Regions from separate parts of the Isoptericola sp. NPDC056578 genome, predicted to be linked through region 3. Evidence: riboswitches for the same ligand, from Rfam matches in the RefSeq annotation. Region 3 holds a riboswitch; each other region holds the start of a gene.
The links. Region 3 has a riboswitch for S-adenosylmethionine ahead of ACFQ80_RS03900 (methylenetetrahydrofolate reductase). Riboswitches for the same ligand answer to the same signal wherever they lie in the genome.
Positions count from the first base shown of each region.

Region 1 (4,276 bases), on a different contig from region 3:
TCGCCGGGAACACCGGCACCCGGAACGAGAACCACTGCAGCAGCACCAGGCCCACGAAGAACGTGGGCAGCGCGACCCCGAGCGGCGGCAGCGCGGACAGCGCCTGGCGCAGGAACCGGGCCCGCGGGAAGACGCTGGCCACGGCGACCGCGGTGCCCCCGACGACGGCGACCACCAGCGCCGTGCCGGTGAGCTTGAGCGTCTCGGGCAGGGCCTGTGCGACGAGCGTGGTCGCGGGGGCGCCGCTCACGTAGGAGGTGCCGAAGTCGCCGGTCAGCGCGGCGAGCAGGGCGGCGCCGTACTGCACGAGGACCGGGCGGTCGAGCCCGTACTCGGCCCGCAGCGCGGCCAGCTGGGCCGGGTCGACCTGGCTCACCTCGCCGCCACCGGACGCGACCAGGGCGGCCGGGTCGCTGGGCAGCAGGTAGAGGACGAAGAACGCGACGGTGAAGGCCGCCCAGAGGACGAACACCCCCTGCCCGGCGCGCCGCAGCACGTAGCGGGTCATCCGGTCACTCCTCACCCGCGCCGTCGGTGACCCAGGCGTCGTAGAAGTCCAGGCGCGAGGACGCCTCGAACGTCAGGCCCTGGACGCGGTCGCTCGCGGCGATCGTGGTGGACAGCTCGTAGACGGGGATGGCGTGCCCGCGCTCGATGAGGAGCCTGGACGCCTCGGCCACGAGCTTCTTCCGCTCCTCGGGGTCGGTGGCCGCGGCGGAGTCGTCCAGGAGCTGGTCGACCTCCTCCGCGTCGCGCTGGTTGATGTTGCGCGCGTTCGCCGAGAAGATCGTGCGCAGCACGTCGGCGTCGGAGCGGGTGAGGTTGTAGTAGTCGAAGTCGAAGTCGCCGGCCTCGTTGGCCGCCTCCTTCTCGGCGACGGTCACGTGCTTGAGCTGCAGGTCGACGCCGATCTGGCGCAGCTGCTGCTGCACGAGCTCGAGCGGCTCGGGCACCTGCCAGAACGTCACGGTCGTGGTGAGCTTCTGCCCGTCCTTCTCCCGGATGCCGTCGGCGCCCTCGACCCAGCCGGCGTCGTCGAGGATCTTCTTCGCGCCCTCGGGGTCGTAGGCGAGCAGGTCGTCGGCGCCCTCGAACAGCGGCGTCGAGTGGGAGAGCACACCCGTGGCCGGCTGGTCCTGCGGCGTCAGCACGGTGTCCACGATCTGCTGCCGGTCGATCCCCTTGACGAGCGCGGTGCGCACGGCCTCGTCGGCGGCCAGCGGGCTGGACTCGTTCGGGAAGAGGTTGAACACGACGCCCGGGTTGGCGCGGTACTGCAGCCAGAACCCGTTGCCGTCGAACTGCGGCAGGTCGACGGCGTTCAGCGCGGCGGTGGCGTCGATCTGGCCGGACTGCAGGGAGCCGGTGCGCACGCCGGCCTCGGGGATGACCTTGAAGGTCACGGTGTCGAGGTAGGCCTCGCCGGTGTGCGCGTTCGCCTCCGAGCCCCAGGCGTAGTCCTTGACCTTCTCCAGGACGATCTCCTGGTCCTGGGTGTAGGTCTGCACGGCGAACGGCCCGGAGCCCACGTACTTGCCGGCGCAGCGGTCCTCGGCCGACAGCTTCGCCGAGCCGGGCGACAGCAGGCCGAGGGAGAACGTCGACGTGGCCTGGAGGAACTGCGCGCTGGGCTCGTCGAAGTCGACGGTCACGGTGTTCTCGTCCACCACGGTGGTGCCCGCGTAGCCGACCAGGTACTGCGACCCGAGCGACGCCACGGCGCCGAGGTCGACGATGGCGTCGAAGTTGGTCTTGACGGCCTCGGCGTCGATCGGGGTGCCGTCGGCGAAGGTGGCGTCGTCGCGCAGGTGGAACGTGTAGCTGGAGGCGTCGTCGTTCACCTCCCAGCTCTCGGCGAGCCAGGGCAGGATCTCGCCCGACTCCGGGTCCTGGGCGGTCAGGGAGGCGACGGTCTGCCGGGCGGCCGCGATCGCGTCGTTGTTGCCGACCTGCTGCGGGTCGATGCAGTGCGAGTCCACCGTGATGGCGAACGTCAGGTCGCCGCCGGCGACGGGCTCGGCGTCGGCCGACGCGCCGGTACCGGTCGCGTCGGCGCCGCTCGAGCAGGCGCCCAGCAGGAGGCCGGCGGCCGAGGCGGCCGCGGCCAGCCCGAGGGTCCGGCGGCGGTGGGTGCGAGGGGTGGTGGTCATCGCGTGGCGTTCCTCGTGGTCGTGGCGGGTCGTCCCGGCCCCGGCACGCTGCCGGGACCCGGTGGACGACCGGAGCCGTGCTTACCCCGCCGCGGGCGCGGCAGGGTCAGGTCGTTCCCGGAGCACCCCGTCACGTCGAAGGGTTGCTGGCCAGCGAGCCGGGCCTGGGTGCTGGCGCTCGTCACCTGGGCGGCAGGGAAGCCCTCCCGGCCGCGGGAGTCAAGGGTCGGGCGGGTCGTCTCACATCACGGACCGGTGCGGGCGCCTCGGGCCGCGTCCGGACGCACGACGGCCCCGCCCGTCGGGGTGACGGGCGGGGCCGGTGACACGGTGGCGGCGAGGGAGCCGGTGGCGGTCTCCGCCGCGCTCAGCGCGCCGCGGGGCTCAGCCTCTTGCCCAGCAGGTACAGCTCGCACCCGAGGCACAGCCCGACGACGGCGTTCAGCCCGGCGGCCACGAAGGCGAGGCCGGCGGCCCAGGGCACGGCGGCGAGCACGCCCGCCAGCCCGAGGACCACGCCGACGCCGGTGACGACCAGGCCGACGAGCTGGGCGAACCGCGGCGGCCGCGGGTCCTCGAGCTCGGCGGGCGGCGCGAGCCGGGGGCGGACGAGCGTCTTGAAGAGCCAGCCCTGCACCGTGCCCTGCGCGCCGCGCACGGCGCCCAGGAGGAACCCGGCCGCCACGACGGCGAGCAGCACGAGGCCGGCGGTGCTCGCCCCGAGGAGCACGACCACGGCGAGCAGCAGCGCCGTGATCCCGGCGCCCACGCGCGGCCCCCGCGGGTCGATGCCGGCCGGCGCCTGCGTGGTGGTGGTCTCGCGGGTCATCGTCGCCTCCTGCGGCGGGTCGGGTCAGGCGGTTCGGTTCGGGTCAGGCGGGTCGGGCGGTTCGGGTCAGGCGACGCCGGCGGGTGCCGGGAGGGCGGCGGCCAGCGCCTGGCGCGCCTGGGCGGGCGACATGCCGCCGCTGCTGCGGGCGGCCTGCGCCCCGGTGGCGTCGAGCACCAGCACCGTCGGGGTGCTGAGGACGCCGAGCTCCCGCACGAGGTCGAGGTGGTCGTCGACGTCGAGCTCGTGGTGCTCGACGCCGGCCTCGCGCTCGGCGAGGCCGCGCAGCACGCGGGCGGTGGCGCGGCACGGGGCGCACACCTCGGCGGACAGCTGGACGAACGTGGCCCGCTCCCCCAGCCGGACGCCGCGGGCCGCCCAGTCCACGCCGGGGTCCCGTCGGGCGGGGGTCGTGCGGACGCGGCCCTGGCGCGCCTTCCAGAGCGCACCCAGGACGACGGTCCCGAGGACGAGCACCCCCAGCACCACGAGCTGGGTCGGCTGCACGGTCATGGTTCCCTCCCTCGCCACGGTCGACGTCCGCGGCCATTCTCCTCGTCGCCCACCATCCGGTCGACGGGGTACCCGCATGGCGGACACCTCGTCGACCGGATCGCGGAGCTAGGCAGGCACCGCCGCCACGCGGTCGCCGGGGTGCCCCGCCGCGGTGAACCCGGCGGCCCGGCGCGCGTCGTGGGGACCCCAGAGCGTCGTCGACACCTCGGCGCGCACCAGCGGCGCCACCTCGGCGGCGAACCGGCGCAGCACGTCCTCCTGGTGGGACGGCTCGAGCAGGTGGTTCACCGACACCGACTGCAGCACGTGCCCGAAGGTCCCGTGGTAGTCGAGGATCTTCTCCGCCACCCGCTCCGGCGAGCCGACCAGCGCGGGCCCGCGCTCCACCGCGTCCTCGATCGTCTCGAAGGCGAGGGCCTTGCCCACGTGCGTCGCGGGGTCGTAGCCCCGGGCCCGCAGCCGCGCGACCTGCCCCTCGTACAGCGGGCGGTACTCCTCGATCGCCTGCTCGGTGGTGTCGGCGAGGAACAGCCCGCCCGACCCTGCCCCGACGAACCCCTGGGCCGGGTCGTGCCCGGCCGCCGCGTACCGCTCGCGGTACCGGTCGATGAGCACCCCGTAGCTCTCCCGCGGCTGCAGCGCGTTGGCGCTGACGATCGGGTCGCCCCAGCGGGCGGCCAGGTCGACGGCGAACTCGCTCGTCGCGGAGCCGTGCCAGATGCGGAACGCCCCCGCGTAGGGCCGCGGCAGCGTGGTGGCGTGCTCGAGGGCGTGCCGGTGG
Region 1 is NZ_JBHTVC010000002.1:104,200-108,475, forward strand. It holds gene ACFQ80_RS01440 (ABC transporter permease) at 1-508, opposite strand, end outside; gene ACFQ80_RS01445 (ABC transporter substrate-binding protein) at 513-2,150, opposite strand; SAM riboswitch class IV at 2,223-2,336, opposite strand; gene ACFQ80_RS01450 (DUF4395 domain-containing protein) at 2,518-2,979, opposite strand; gene ACFQ80_RS01455 (thioredoxin family protein) at 3,046-3,492, opposite strand; gene ACFQ80_RS01460 (LLM class flavin-dependent oxidoreductase) at 3,601-4,276, opposite strand, start outside.
Region 1: it holds a riboswitch for S-adenosylmethionine, as region 3 does, so the genes downstream of both, ACFQ80_RS01445 (ABC transporter substrate-binding protein) here and ACFQ80_RS03900 (methylenetetrahydrofolate reductase) in region 3, are expected to answer to the same signal.

Region 2 (4,276 bases), on a different contig from region 3:
CGGGGCGCGATCGACATGCTCGGGCTCACGGCGGCCTACGCCGTCGTGACGCGGGCGCTCGCGACCTCCGGCCGCCCGCCGCGCGGCGACCTGCTGCTCGCCGCCGTCGCGGACGAGGAGCACGGCAGCGTGTGGGGGGTCGACTGGCTCACCACCCATCGGTGGGACCTGGTGCGGGCCGACCACGTGCTCACCGAGTCCGGCGGCGTGCCCGTGGGGCCGCTCGGGGCGCGGACGCTGGCCGTGGGGGAGAAGGGCGGCGCCGGCCGGCTGCTGCGCGTGCACGGCCGGCCCGGGCACGGCTCCGGGCCGTGGGGCAGCAGGAACGCCATCGTCATCGCCGCGGAGGTGGTGCGGCGCATCGCCGCCGCCCGCGGCCCCGTCGTCGTCGGCGACCTCTGGCGCCGGTACGTGGACGCGCTGGCGCCGGAGCCCGACCTGCGCGCCGCCCTGCTCGACCCGGAGCGGCTCGACGACGCGCTCCCGCGGCTCGGCGCCCTCGGCGCGGTCGCGCACGCCACGACGCACACGACGCTCGCCCCGACCGTCATCGGCGCCGGGTCCAAGCCGAACGTCATCCCGGGCCTGGCCGAGATCACGCTCGACATCCGCGTCCTGCCGGGCACCCGGCCCGGCGACGTCGAGGCGCTGCTCACCGAGACCCTCGGGGACCTGGCGGAGCACGTCGAGATCGTGGGCGACCGGTTCGGCGAGCCCTCCCTGTCGCCCACGGACAACGACCTGTACCGCGTCATCGAGCGGACGGTGTCGGCCCGCACCGGGGGCGCCCCCGTGGTGCCGACCCTCGGCACGGGCGGCACCGACGGGCGGTTCTACCGGCGCCGCGGCGTCCCGGCCTACGGCTTCGGGCTGCTCAGCGCCGACTGGGACCCCGGCGCGTGGCGCGGGCTGTTCCACGGCAACGACGAGCGGGTCGACGTCGCCTCCCTCGAGCTCACCACCGCCGCGCTGCACGACGTCGTCACGACGTTCCTGCGCTGAGGGCGGGCATGGGAACGGCCACCGCCAGGGTCCCCGGCCCCGCGACTCCCGGGGACGGCCCGCCGGGACCGGCGCGATGGGTCGCCACCGGATGGGACGACCCCCGCGTGGCCGCCCTCCGGGACGCCATGGACGCGGACCTCGCGCCCCGCTACGCCGCCCTGCGCGCCGAGCGGGCCCGCCTGTTCGCGGCGCGCGCGCCCGGCGGCCTCCAGGTCGTGCCGACGGCCGAGGAGGTCCTCGTGACCTGGTTGGCCCTCGTCGGCGACGAGCCTGTCGCGACGGCGTCGCTGCGCCGGCTCGGCACGCCGGACGCGGCGACCGACGCGGTGACGTACGAGGTCAAGCGGCTCTTCGTGCGCCCCGCCCACCGGCGGCGCGGCCTGGCGGCCGCGGCGTTGACGGCGGTGGAGGGCTCGGCGCGGGAGCGGGGGATCGGCGAGCTGCGGCTGCAGACCGGTGTGCTGCAACCGGAGGCGGTCGCGCTCTACGAGCGCGAGGGGTGGCGGCGGATCCCGCCGTACCCGCCCTACCCGCCCGAGTCGAGCGTCTGCTTCGTCAGGTCGCTGCGGTAGCTGGGACAGCACGTGCGGGTCCGGCATACGAGACCGCGCCGGACCGGGGTTGACGGCCGCGCCCTCGTCGGCTTCCCTGCGCCCCAGGTGACGAGCGCCAGTGCCAAGGCCCGGCTGGCTGGCCGGCAACCCTTCGACGTGACGGGGTGCCCCGGGAGCGACCTGACCGCTGCGCGACCGCGCGGGGGTAAGCACGGTTCTCCTGGAGACGACGTTGACGACCCTGACCGAGACGCACCCCACCGACCCGACCCGGCCCCACGGGTTCACGACGACACAGGTCCACGCCGGGGGTTCCGAGGGCGACGGCCCCGGGAGCGCGAGCCCTCGAGCGACCCCGATCCATCTCACGGCGGGGTTCCGGTTCGCCGGCTACGAGGACGCCGAGGCGCACTTCGGCGCCGGCGAGGGATACGCGTACACGCGCCACGGCAACCCGACCACGGAGTCCGTCGAGCGCCGGATCGCCCGCCTGGAGGGCGGTGCCGAGGCGCTGTTCCTCGCCTCGGGCCAGGCGGCGATCACGACGACGCTCCTCGGCCTCGTCGGCGCGGGCCAGCGCGTGCTCGCCTCGCCCAGCCTCTACGAGGGCACGCGGGGGCTGTTCCTGGAGAACCTGCCCCGCCTCGGGATCGAGACCGACTTCGTCGCGGACCCGGCGGACGTCGGCGCGTGGGAGCGGGCGATCACCCCGGACACCCGGGTCGTGTTCCTGGAGTCGATCCCCAACGCGCGCGGCGACGTGCACGACCTCGCCGCGATCGCGCGGGTCGCGCACGCCCGCGGTCTCGCGTTCGTCGTCGACAACACGCTGGCCACCCCGTACCTGCTGCGCCCGATCGAGCACGGCGCCGACGTCGTGGTGCACTCCGCGAGCAAGTTCCTCGCCGGGCACGGGTCGGTGCTGGGCGGGGTGGTGGTCGACGCCGGGACGTTCGACGCCGAGGCGTCGGGCCGGCTGTACCCGCACCTGGTCGCCCCGTCGCGGCTGGGCGCGGCGAGCCTCGTCGAGCGGCACGGCGGCCGGGCCCGGATCGCCTACCTCCGCGAGAGCGTCGCGCCGCGGTTCGGGCCGACCCCGTCGCCGATCAACGCGTTCCTCGTGGGGCAGGGCGTCGAGACGCTCTCGTTGCGCGTGGCACGGCAGAGCACGAACGCGCTGGCCGTCGCGCGGTTCCTCGACGGGCGGCCGGAGGTCGACCACGTGGACTACCCGGGCCTCGGCGCGAGCCCGTCGGACGGGCTCGCGCGCCGCTACCTGCCCGACGGGCAGGGCGCCGTCCTGCAGGTGACGCTCCACGGCGGCGCGTCGGCGGCGCGCCGGTTCGTCGAGGGCCTGGGGGTCGTCACGCACATGACGCACGTGGGCGACGTGCGCTCCCTCGTGCTGCACCCGGCGAGCACCAGCCACGTGCTGCGCACCCCGGCCGAGCAGGCCGCGCAGGGCGTCCACCCGGGCACGCTGCGCCTGTCCGTCGGCATCGAGGACCTGCCCGACCTCCTGGACGACCTCGAGCGCGGCCTCAAGGCGGTGGCGGCATGACCCGGCTGCAGCACCTCGGCTGGTTCCTCGCGCGCGGCTTCGGCCCGCACGGCTGGGGCCACGACTCCCTCGGGTGGGGCTACGACTGGACCCGGCCGGACCTCTACCAGGAGTCCGCGCGGGCGCTGGACCAGGCCGGGCTCGACCTGCTGATCATCGAGGACGCGCCGTCCCTCGGCGGGCCCGAGACGCTCGACCTGCGGGTGCGCGCCGCGTTCGGCGGGCCCAAGCACGACCCGCTCCTGCTGGCCCCGTACCTGTTCGCCGCGACGCGGCACCTCGGCGTCGTGCCGACCGTGAACCCGGCCGCCGTCCTGCCGTACACCGCGGCGCGGCAGCTCGCCTCGCTCCAGCACCTGTCCGGCGGGCGGCTCGGGATCAACGTCGTGACGGACGTCGGCAGCGCGCGGCACTTCTCCGACGCGCCACCGCTGTCCCACGACGCCGCGTACGACCGGGCCGAGGAGTGGCTGGCGGGGGTGCGCGACCTGTGGCGCAGCTGGGACGACGGCGCGCTCGTCGCGGACCCGGTGACCGGCCGGTACGCCGACGGGTCGCGGCTGCGGCCGGTGCGGTACCGCGGCGAGCACTACGCGTTCGACGGGCCGCTGAACGCGATCCCGTTCCCGGACGGGGACGAGCCCGCGATCGTCTCGCCCGGCGGGTCGGCCCGGGGCCTCGGGTTCGCCGGGGCCAACAGCGACGTGCAGCTCGCGCTGGCCCCGCTGACCCAGGAGGGCGTGCGCGCCTACCGGGCGAAGGTGCACGCCGCGGCCCGCGACGCGGGGCGGGCGCCCGAGGACGTCAAGGTGCTCTTCGCGATCAAGCCCGTGCTGGTGTCCAGCCCCGAGGAGGCGGACCGGGTGGTCGCTGCCTCGGCGCGCCCTGACGAGGCGACCCTGCTCCGGGTCGCCGAGCAGCAGTCGAGCGACCTGGAGACGGACCTCACCGCCCTCGACCTGGACGCGCCGCTGCCGCCGGGGACGTTCGGCGAGCACGTGTCGCACGGGTCGGTGCGGCGGCTCGTGGGGGACCACGACGTCGCGACGACGCCGCTGCGCGCCCTGCTCACCGCGTTCGCGCGGGCCGGGCGGATCGCCGACCGCAGCGGGTGGGTCGGCACGGCCGACGAGCTCGCCGACCTGATCGAGGAGCT
Region 2 is NZ_JBHTVC010000002.1:96,415-100,690, reverse strand. It holds gene ACFQ80_RS01425 (M20/M25/M40 family metallo-hydrolase) at 1-1,002, shown strand, start outside; gene ACFQ80_RS01420 (GNAT family N-acetyltransferase) at 1,110-1,577, shown strand; SAM riboswitch class IV at 1,664-1,777, shown strand; gene ACFQ80_RS01415 (O-acetylhomoserine aminocarboxypropyltransferase/cysteine synthase family protein) at 1,792-3,120, shown strand; gene ACFQ80_RS01410 (LLM class flavin-dependent oxidoreductase) at 3,117-4,276, shown strand, end outside.
Region 2: it holds a riboswitch for S-adenosylmethionine, as region 3 does, so the genes downstream of both, ACFQ80_RS01415 (O-acetylhomoserine aminocarboxypropyltransferase/cysteine synthase family protein) here and ACFQ80_RS03900 (methylenetetrahydrofolate reductase) in region 3, are expected to answer to the same signal.

Region 3 (4,276 bases):
CGTCCCTGCTGATCATGATCATCATCGTGGCGATCCTCGCCCTCGTGGTCGTCAACGCCCTCGGCGAGAGCCCGTGGGGCGTGTTCAGCGTCTCCATGACGATCCCGATCGCCCTCTTCATGGGCGTCTACCTGCGGTACCTGCGCCCGGGCAAGATCACCGAGGTCTCCCTCATCGGCTTCGTCCTGCTGCTCGCCGCGATCGTCGGCGGCGGCATGGTGGCCGACACCGCGTGGGGCGCGGAGTTCTTCCACCTCGACCGCACCACCATCGCCGTCGGCGTCATCGTCTACGGCTTCGTGGCCGCCGTCCTGCCCGTATGGCTGCTGCTCGCCCCGCGCGACTACCTGTCCACCTTCATGAAGGTGGGCGTCATCGTGGTGCTCGCCGGCGCCGTCGTCATCGTGCGGCCCGAGATCAACGTGCCCGCGATCAGCGAGTTCGCGAGCGGCGAGACCGGCCCGGTGGTGTCCGGCAACCTCTGGCCATTCCTCTTCGTGACGATCGCGTGCGGCGCCCTGTCCGGGTTCCACGCGCTCATCTCGTCGGGCACGACGCCGAAGCTCGTGGAGAAGGAGCGCCAGACGCGCTTCATCGGCTACGGCGGCATGCTCATGGAGTCGTTCGTCGCGATCATGGCGCTGGTCGCCGCGATCTCGATCGACCGCGGCGTGTACTTCGCGATGAACTCCTCGGCGGCCGCCACCGGCGGCACCATCGAGGGCGCGGTCGCGTTCGTGAACTCGCTCGGCCTCTCCGGCGTCAACCTCACGCCCGACATGCTCAGCACCCTGGCGACCCAGGTGGGCGAGCCGTCGATCGTGTCCCGCACCGGCGGCGCCCCGACGCTCGCGCTCGGGCTGGCGCACATCATGCACCAGCTGGTGGGCGGCACCGCGATGATGGGCTTCTGGTACCACTTCGCGATCATGTTCGAGGCGCTGTTCATCCTCACCGCGGTCGACGCCGGTACCCGCGTGGCCCGCTTCATGCTGCAGGACACCATCGGCAACGTGGCACCGCGGTTCAAGGACATGAGCTGGCGACCCGGGGTGTGGGTCTGCACCGCGATCATGGTCGCGGGCTGGGGCACGATCCTGTATCTGGGCGTCACCGACCCGCTCGGCGGCATCAACACGTTCTTCCCGCTGTTCGGCATCGCGAACCAGCTGCTGGCCGCGATCGCGCTCGCCGTCGTGCTCGCCATCGTCGCGAAGCGGGGCCGCGCGTACTGGCGGTGGCTGTGGATCGTGGCCCTGCCGCTGGCCTTCACCGCGCTGATCACCATCTGGGCGTCGTTCGAGAAGATCTTCTCGGACGTGCCCGCGGTGGGGTACTGGGCGCAGCACCGGGCGTTCAAGGACGCGCTCGCCGCCGGCGAGACGTCGTTCGGCACCGCGCCCGACGTCGCGGCCATGGAGGCCGTGGTCCGCAACACCTTCGTGCAGGGCACCCTGTCGATCGTGTTCGTGGTGCTGTCGATCGTCGTGATCCTCGCGTCGCTGGTCGTGACGATCAAGGCGTTCCGCACCGGCGGCGGCGAGAACCACGAGGACGCGCCCGTCGCGTCGCGCCGGTTCGCCCCGGCCGGCCTGTTCGCCTCGTCGACCGAGAAGCGGATCGAGAAGGAGTGGGCCGACGCCGGCCTGCGGGAGTCCAGCGGTGCCGGGCACCACTGAGCCCCGCACCGGCAGGGTGCACGACGTCGCCCGGGCGCTGGCCCGGGCGACGTCGGCGGGGTGGGCGAGCCTGCGCTGGTACGTGCGCCAGGTGATGGGCGACGACGCCTACGCGACGTACGTCGCGCACGAGCGGTCGGCCCACCCCGGCCGCGCGCCGATGGGCGAGCGCGAGTTCTGGCGGGAGCACTACGCGGAGCAGGACCGCAACCCCGGCTCGCGCTGCTGCTGAGCGGCGCGCGCGACGGCGCCGGCCGGGCCAGGATGGGCGCGTGCGCGCGATCGTGTTCGAGTCCCACGGCGGCCCCGAGGTGCTGCATCTCGCCGACGCCCCCGACCCTCAGGCCGGGCCCGGCCAGGTGCGCGTGCGCGTCGAGGCCGCGGCCGTCAACGGCTGGGACGTGAAGTCCCGCGCCGGCACGACCGGCGGCCCGCCGCCGACGTCGCCCGTCGTGCCGGGCCTGGAGGTGGCGGGGGTCGTCGACCAGGTCGGGGACGGCGTGGCCGGCGTCGCGCCCGGCGACCGCGTCGTGGGCTTCGCCGTCGGCGGCGGGTACGCCGAGCTCGCCCGGACGTCGGTCTTCGCCCGCGTGCCCGCCGGGCTCGCCGCGACCGACGCCGTCACGCTCCCCGTCGCCGCCGAGACCGCGACCCGCGTGCTGCGCCTCCTCGACGTCCGGCCCGGCGAGACGCTGCTCGTGCACGGCGCCTCGGGGTCGGTGGGCGAGCTGGCCGTCCAGCTCGCCGTGCGCCGCGGCGCCCGCGTGATCGGTACGGCGTCGCCGCGGAACCAGGAGCGCGTCGCCGCCCTCGGCGCGACACCCACCACCTACGGCGCAGGGCTCGTGGAGCGGGTCCGCGCCCTCGCCCCCGACGGCGTGGACGCCGTCCTCGACACCACCGGCGCGGGCGTGCTGCCCGACTCGATCACCCTGCGCGGCGGCACCGAGCGCATCGTCACCATCGCCGACGACGCCGCGGCAGACCTCGGCGTCGAGGCCAGCTGGCGGTCCGAGCGCGACGCCGGCGAGCTCGCCGAGGCCGTCGACGCCCTCGCCCGCGGCGACCTCGTGACCACCGTCGGCGCGGTGCTCCCGCTGGCCGACGCGCCCCGTGCGCACGCCCTGGTCGAGAGCGGCCAAGCCGGCGGCAAGGTCGTGCTGGTGCCCTGAGCAGGGCGTTCCCGCCCGCCCGGCATCCGCGATCGTCTCAGCAGGCGGTCTCATCCTCGCCCGTATCGCGGATGCTGCGTACGATCGCGTGACAAGCCATCCAGAGCGGCCGAGAGTCCTGGCTCGACGACGCCGCAGCAACCCGTTCTCCGACGGAAGCCTCCCGAGGACGAAGGTGCTCACGCCAGGATCGATGGAGTGACGCATGGTCGCAGAGGCATCCTTTTCGCCCACCCCGGCAGCTCAGCCGGCAGTTCACCCGGCGCTGCCGGCACGCCCGACGGTCTCGTTCGAGCTCATGCCGCCGCGCCGGCCGGACGCCGCGCCCAAGTTCTGGGAGACGGCGCGCCGGCTCGTCGCCGCACGACCGGACTTCATGTCCGTGACGTACGGCGCGGGCGGCGGTGACCGGGCGACCGCCCGCCAGGTCGTCGCGACCCTGCTCGAAGGCACGCCCGTCCTGCCGGTGGCGCACCTGACCTGCGTGGGCGCGCACCGCGAGGACGTGTCCGCCGTCATCGACGACTTCCTCGACGCCGGCACCCGCGCGTTCCTCGCCCTGCGCGGCGACCCGCCGAAGGACCAGCCGGACTGGGAGCCGCCCGCCGACGGCGTCGCGTCCTCGATCGAGCTCGTGCACCTGCTGCGCGAGGTCGAGGCGCGGCGCTGCGCGACCGACCCCGGGGCCGCCCTGCGCGGCGCCGCCCGCCCGATGACGATCGCCGTCGCGACGTTCGTCGACGGCAACGTGCAGGCCGGCACCACCCGGGCCCAGGAGGTCCGGCGCCTCAAGGAGAAGCAGGACGCGGGGGCGAGCTTCGCCATCACGCAGCTGTTCTACGAGGCCGACTCCTACACCGACTTCGTCGCCGAGGCCCGCGCGGCCGGGGTGACGATCCCGATCCTCGCGGGGCAGCTGCCCACGACCGAGCCGCGCCGGCTCCGTCGCGTCGAGGAGCTCACCGGCGTCCGCGCGCCCCGGCACCTGCTGGACGCGCTCGACGCCGCGGGGGACCCGGAGGCGCAGCACGCCTACGGGACCGCGCGCGCCGTCGAGCTCGCCCAGCGCGTGCTCGACGCGGGCGCCCCCGGCATCCACGTGTACACGTTCAACAAGTACCGTCCCGCTCTGGACCTGCTCGAGGGTGTCCACCTCGGCGGACCGGCGCCGGCCGACGTCACGTCGGACGGCGCGGACCTGGCCAGAAGGCCGTGGGTACCGAGCATCCCGACCCAGGCTCCCGCCGTCTGAGCGGAGCCCGAACTCTGGAGTGCTCATGTCCACCACCAGCACCACCCCCGCCGCGGCATTTCCCGGCGGCACGATCCTCGGCTACCCCCGCATCGGGCGTCGCCGCGAGCTCAAGAAGGCCGTCGAGTCGTTCTGGGCCGGGCGCACCGACGCCGTCGACCTGGAGGTCACGG
Region 3 is NZ_JBHTVC010000005.1:138,254-142,529, forward strand. It holds gene ACFQ80_RS03885 (carbon starvation CstA family protein) at 1-1,679, shown strand, start outside; gene ACFQ80_RS03890 (YbdD/YjiX family protein) at 1,663-1,911, shown strand; gene ACFQ80_RS03895 (NADP-dependent oxidoreductase) at 1,952-2,851, shown strand; SAM riboswitch class I at 2,945-3,051, shown strand; gene ACFQ80_RS03900 (methylenetetrahydrofolate reductase) at 3,057-4,103, shown strand; gene metE (5-methyltetrahydropteroyltriglutamate--homocysteine S-methyltransferase) at 4,129-4,276, shown strand, end outside.

Region 4 (4,276 bases), on a different contig from region 3:
GGGGGCCGCCTCTCAGATCTGGGACTCGTCGCCGAGCCGGTGGTAGGTCCGGTCGAGGTAGACGAGCGGCGAGGCGTCGTCCGACCCGGACTGCAGCGCGCGCAGGGACACCAGGTAGCTGTCGCCGACCGGCGTCCGCTGCACCACCCGGGCCCGCACCCACGAGACCGCCCCGTCGATCACGGGCTCGCCCGAGGGCAGGGCCGTCCAGCCGCCGTCCGCGAAGCGGTCGATGCCGCTCGTCGCGAACCGGGCGGAGAGGTGGTCCTGGTGGTCGGCGAGGAAGCTGATCGCGAGCGTGCTGGCCTCCGAGACGGCGGGCCACGACGAGGAGGTGGACGCCAGCGAGAACGCCAGCAGCGGCGGCGCGGCGGACACGGAGATCACGGACGTGGCGGTGAACCCGACGGGGCGGCCCTCGTGCGCGAGCGCGACGACGGCGACGCCTGCCGGGTGCTGGCGGAAGACCGTCTTGAACTCGTCGGGGGACAGCTGGGGCTCGTCCTGCTGGGCCAGGAGCTCCTCGATCTCGGACAGGGCGGACAGGTCGGTGTGCGCGTGGGTGTGCTCCGTGGTCACAGGGCGGCTCCCGTCAGCTCGGCGGCGGTGGCGTCCGTCGTGGTGGTGGTCGTGGCGGCCGTGGCGGTGGCGGCCGGCGCGGCGGGTACGCCGGCGGCGCGCCGCAGCGGCGTCGCCCAGCGGGCGAACCAGGGGTCGAGCGCCTGGCCGAGGTCGGGCAGCTGCGCCTCGGTGAGGGTCAGGGTGCGGGTGGGCACGACGGCACCCAGCTCCACGAGGACGGGCCGCAGGTGCGCCTCGCCGGCGAGCGCGTGCGCCGGGTTGCCGGACACGACGAGCGGCACGACCACGACGCCCGCCAGGCCGTCCGGCCCGTAGAGGTCGAGGAACGCCTTGAGCAGACCCGTGTAGGAGGCCTTGTAGACGGGGGTCGCGACGACGGCGACCGTGGCGCGCGCCAGGCGGTCCTTCGCCTCGTCGGCGGCCGGGTGCGCGGCCGTGAGGATCTCGCCCGCGAACGCCGCGAGCTCGATCGTCGCCACGTCCGTGGTGCCGAGCAGCTCGGCGACGCGGCGCCCGGCGGCCTCGGCCGCGGCCAGGGTGCGCGAGCCTTCGCGCGGGTTGCCGGAGACCACCACCACGGAGGCGGCGGAGGGGCGGGTGGGTTCGGTCATCGGGTGTACCTCGCAAGTCCGTCGATCACGCTTGCCGCGCGGCGTCTCGGCCCGCGGACGGGCCGGCCGGCGGCCTGGTCATCCTCCGGAGCACCCCGCCGTGACGTGGGGTTGCTGCCCAGCCAGCCGGGGCTTCGCGCTGGGGCTCTTGACCTGGGGCGGAGGTATAGCAGCCGTTTCGCAGAACGCCAGGCTGCTCCCGAGAATTCTCACGATCCGGACGCGGCGCGGTCCACGGTCGACCGCGCCGCGTCCTCCCCGACGGGTCGGTCAGGCCGCGGCGGCCGCCGCCCGCGCCGCGCGGAGCGGCGCGAGGGCGTCCGACCAGGCCACCACCTGGTCCAGGAGCTCGTCGAGCGCGGCGCGCTGCCGGGGCTCCGGGTCGAGCTCGCGGTACTCGCGGAAGTCGTGGTGGAACGACAGCGCCACCTGCGTGCGGACCGTCGCGAGCTGCAGCTCGGCCGCGACCAGGCGCAGGTGCTCCACGGCCCGCGCGCCGCCGAGGACGCCGTAGCCGACGAACCCCGCCGCCTTGTCGTTCCACTCGGCGTACAGGTAGTCGAGGGCGTTCTTGAGGACCCCGGGCACCGAGTGGTTGTACTCGGGGGTCACGAACACGAAGCCGTCGAACGGGGCGACGGTCGCCGCCCACCGCCGGGTGTGCTCGCCGGCGTACTGCCCGCCCGAGGCGGGGACCGGCTCGTCGAGGTGGGGCAGGTCCTGCTCGGCGAGGTCGACCAGCTCGAAGCGGGCGTCGTCGCGCCGTCCCGCGACGTCGAGCACCCAGCGCGCGACGCGCTCGCTGTAGCGGCCGGGTCGGGTGCTGCCGGTGATGATCGCGATCGTCGTCATGGTGCGCCTTCCGTCGGGTCGGGACGATCTCGGTCGCCCCGACGTGTTGTGGTCGATGGCGGGAACCTCCGGTGACCGGTGCCCTATGCCCGGTCGGCCACCCGCACCATGAAGTGCGTCACGCACCCCGGGGTGCGGATCGGGACGGAGCGAGCATGGCGAGCACGGAGATCGGGGACGGCGCGGAGATCTGGGACGGCGCGGGGACCTGGGACGGTGCGGCGGGCTCGGCGTGCGCGGGCGAGGACGACCGGCGCAGGGTCCGGGAGCTCTTCCACCGCGTGGGTGACAAGTGGTCGCTGACGGTGCTGGCCGAGCTCGGCGACGGGCCCGTGCGGTTCACGACGCTGCTCGGCAGGGTCGAGGGCATCTCCCACCGGCTGCTCGCGGTGGCGCTCCGGCGCCTCGAGCGGGACGGGCTGGTCGCGCGGACCGTCTACCCGGAGGTGCCCCCGCGCGTCGAGTACGCGATGACGGGGCTGGGTGCGTCGCTCCTGGTGCCGCTGGCGGCGTTGGCGGGGTGGGGCGAGCGGCACGGGCCGACGATCGACGCGCACCGCCGCGCGGACGACCGGCGGCGCGGGGACGGCCGGGCGGCGCAGGACGGCGTGCCGGAGGGCCGCTGACCGGTGGTCGGCGGCCCTCCGACGATGACGCGGGGCGGGTGCGGCGGTCCGCTCACGCCTCGAGCCGCAGACGGGCCCCGAGTGCGCACGAGGCGACGACGGCCGCACCGGCCACGAGGACGACGTCCTTGAGCACGTACTGCCCGAGCAGGGTCATGCCGTGCCCGAACAGCTCGTCGCCGAACAGTGCGACGGGCGACAGGATCCCGACCATGGCGACGGCGAGGACGACCAGGCCCACGCGCAGCAGTCGCCCGCTGACCAGGGTGAGGCCGATGAAGGTCTCCATGACCGCGACCAGGACGACGGCGGTCGCGGCGGGGACGAGCCCGAGGGTGAGCGTCTCGACGGTGCGGCCCGCGATCTGCTCGGCGGGGCTGGCGCCGGGGAAGAACTTCAGGACGCCGAAGCCGAGGAACACGAGCCCGAGCGCGACGCGCAGCGCCGGGACGGACCACCGGGTGAGGAACCGGGCGAGGGCGGTGACGGCGACGTCGAGCCGCAGCGCCACCTGCTCGGCGAGCGCGTTCGGGAGGCGGCGCGCGGCCGGGTCGGCGGGGGCGCCGGGGGCGGGGACGCCGGCGGTCGGGCGGTGGGTCGGGCGGTGGGTCGGGCGGTGGGTCGGGCGGTGGGTCGGGCGGTGGGTCGGGGTGGAGACGGACATGGTGGTGCTCTCTTCCAGGGGGTGGTGCGACCCGGGGCTGGTCGCCCTGGGAGAGAGGCGTCGTCGGGGCGCCGGATGCGCGGGGCCGCGGTTTTCGCCCGCTCGTCACCCGCAGGGCGGTGACGCAGACTCGGGGCATGGGCCCGCGCAGCTTCCGCTGGGTGTTGCACGTCGACCTCGACCAGTTCCTGGCCGCGGTCGAGATCCTGCGGCGTCCGGAGCTCGCGGGGAGGCCGGTGATCGTCGGCGGGCGCGGCGACCCGACGGAGCGCGCGGTGGTCTCCACCGCGTCGTACGAGGCGCGGGCGTTCGGCGTCCGGTCGGGGATGCCGCTGCGTGCGGCGGTCCGCAAGGTGCCGGACGCCGTCCTCCTGCCGGTGGACCGCCCGGTGTACGAGGAGGCCTCCGCCCACGTGATGGAGACGCTGCGCGGGCTGGGCACGGTGGTGGAGGTCCTCGGCTGGGACGAGGCGTTCCTCGGGTACGACGGCGAGGACCCGGAGGGGTTCGCCCGGCTCGTGCAGCGGGCGGTGCTCGACGCGACCTCGCTGCACTGCTCGGTGGGTATCGGCGACACCAAGGTCCGCGCGAAGATCGCGACCGGGTTCGGCAAGCCGGCGGGCGTGTACCGGCTCACCGCCGAGAACTGGTTCGACGTGATGGGGGAGCGACCGACCGTCGACCTGTGGGGCGTGGGAGCGAAGGTGTCGAAGCGGCTCGCGGCGCACGGTATCGACACGGTCGCGCGGCTCGCCGCCGCGGACGAGGCCGTCCTGGTCGGCGAGCTCGGGCCGCGCCTGGGCGCCTGGTACGGGGAGCTGGGCCGCGGGCAGGGCTCCGCCGTCGTCGACGACACCCCGTGGGTGGCCCGCGGGCACAGCCGCGAGACGACGTACCAGCGCAACCTCACGACACCCGAGCAGGTCGCTGCGGCGCTGCGG
Region 4 is NZ_JBHTVC010000002.1:83,017-87,292, reverse strand. It holds gene ACFQ80_RS01360 (flavin reductase family protein) at 13-579, opposite strand; gene ACFQ80_RS01355 (NADPH-dependent FMN reductase) at 576-1,193, opposite strand; SAM riboswitch class IV at 1,216-1,347, opposite strand; gene ACFQ80_RS01350 (NADPH-dependent FMN reductase) at 1,464-2,045, opposite strand; gene ACFQ80_RS01345 (winged helix-turn-helix transcriptional regulator) at 2,201-2,671, shown strand; gene ACFQ80_RS01340 (DoxX family membrane protein) at 2,724-3,335, opposite strand; gene ACFQ80_RS01335 (DNA polymerase IV) at 3,473-4,276, shown strand, end outside.
Region 4: it holds a riboswitch for S-adenosylmethionine, as region 3 does, so the genes downstream of both, ACFQ80_RS01355 (NADPH-dependent FMN reductase) here and ACFQ80_RS03900 (methylenetetrahydrofolate reductase) in region 3, are expected to answer to the same signal.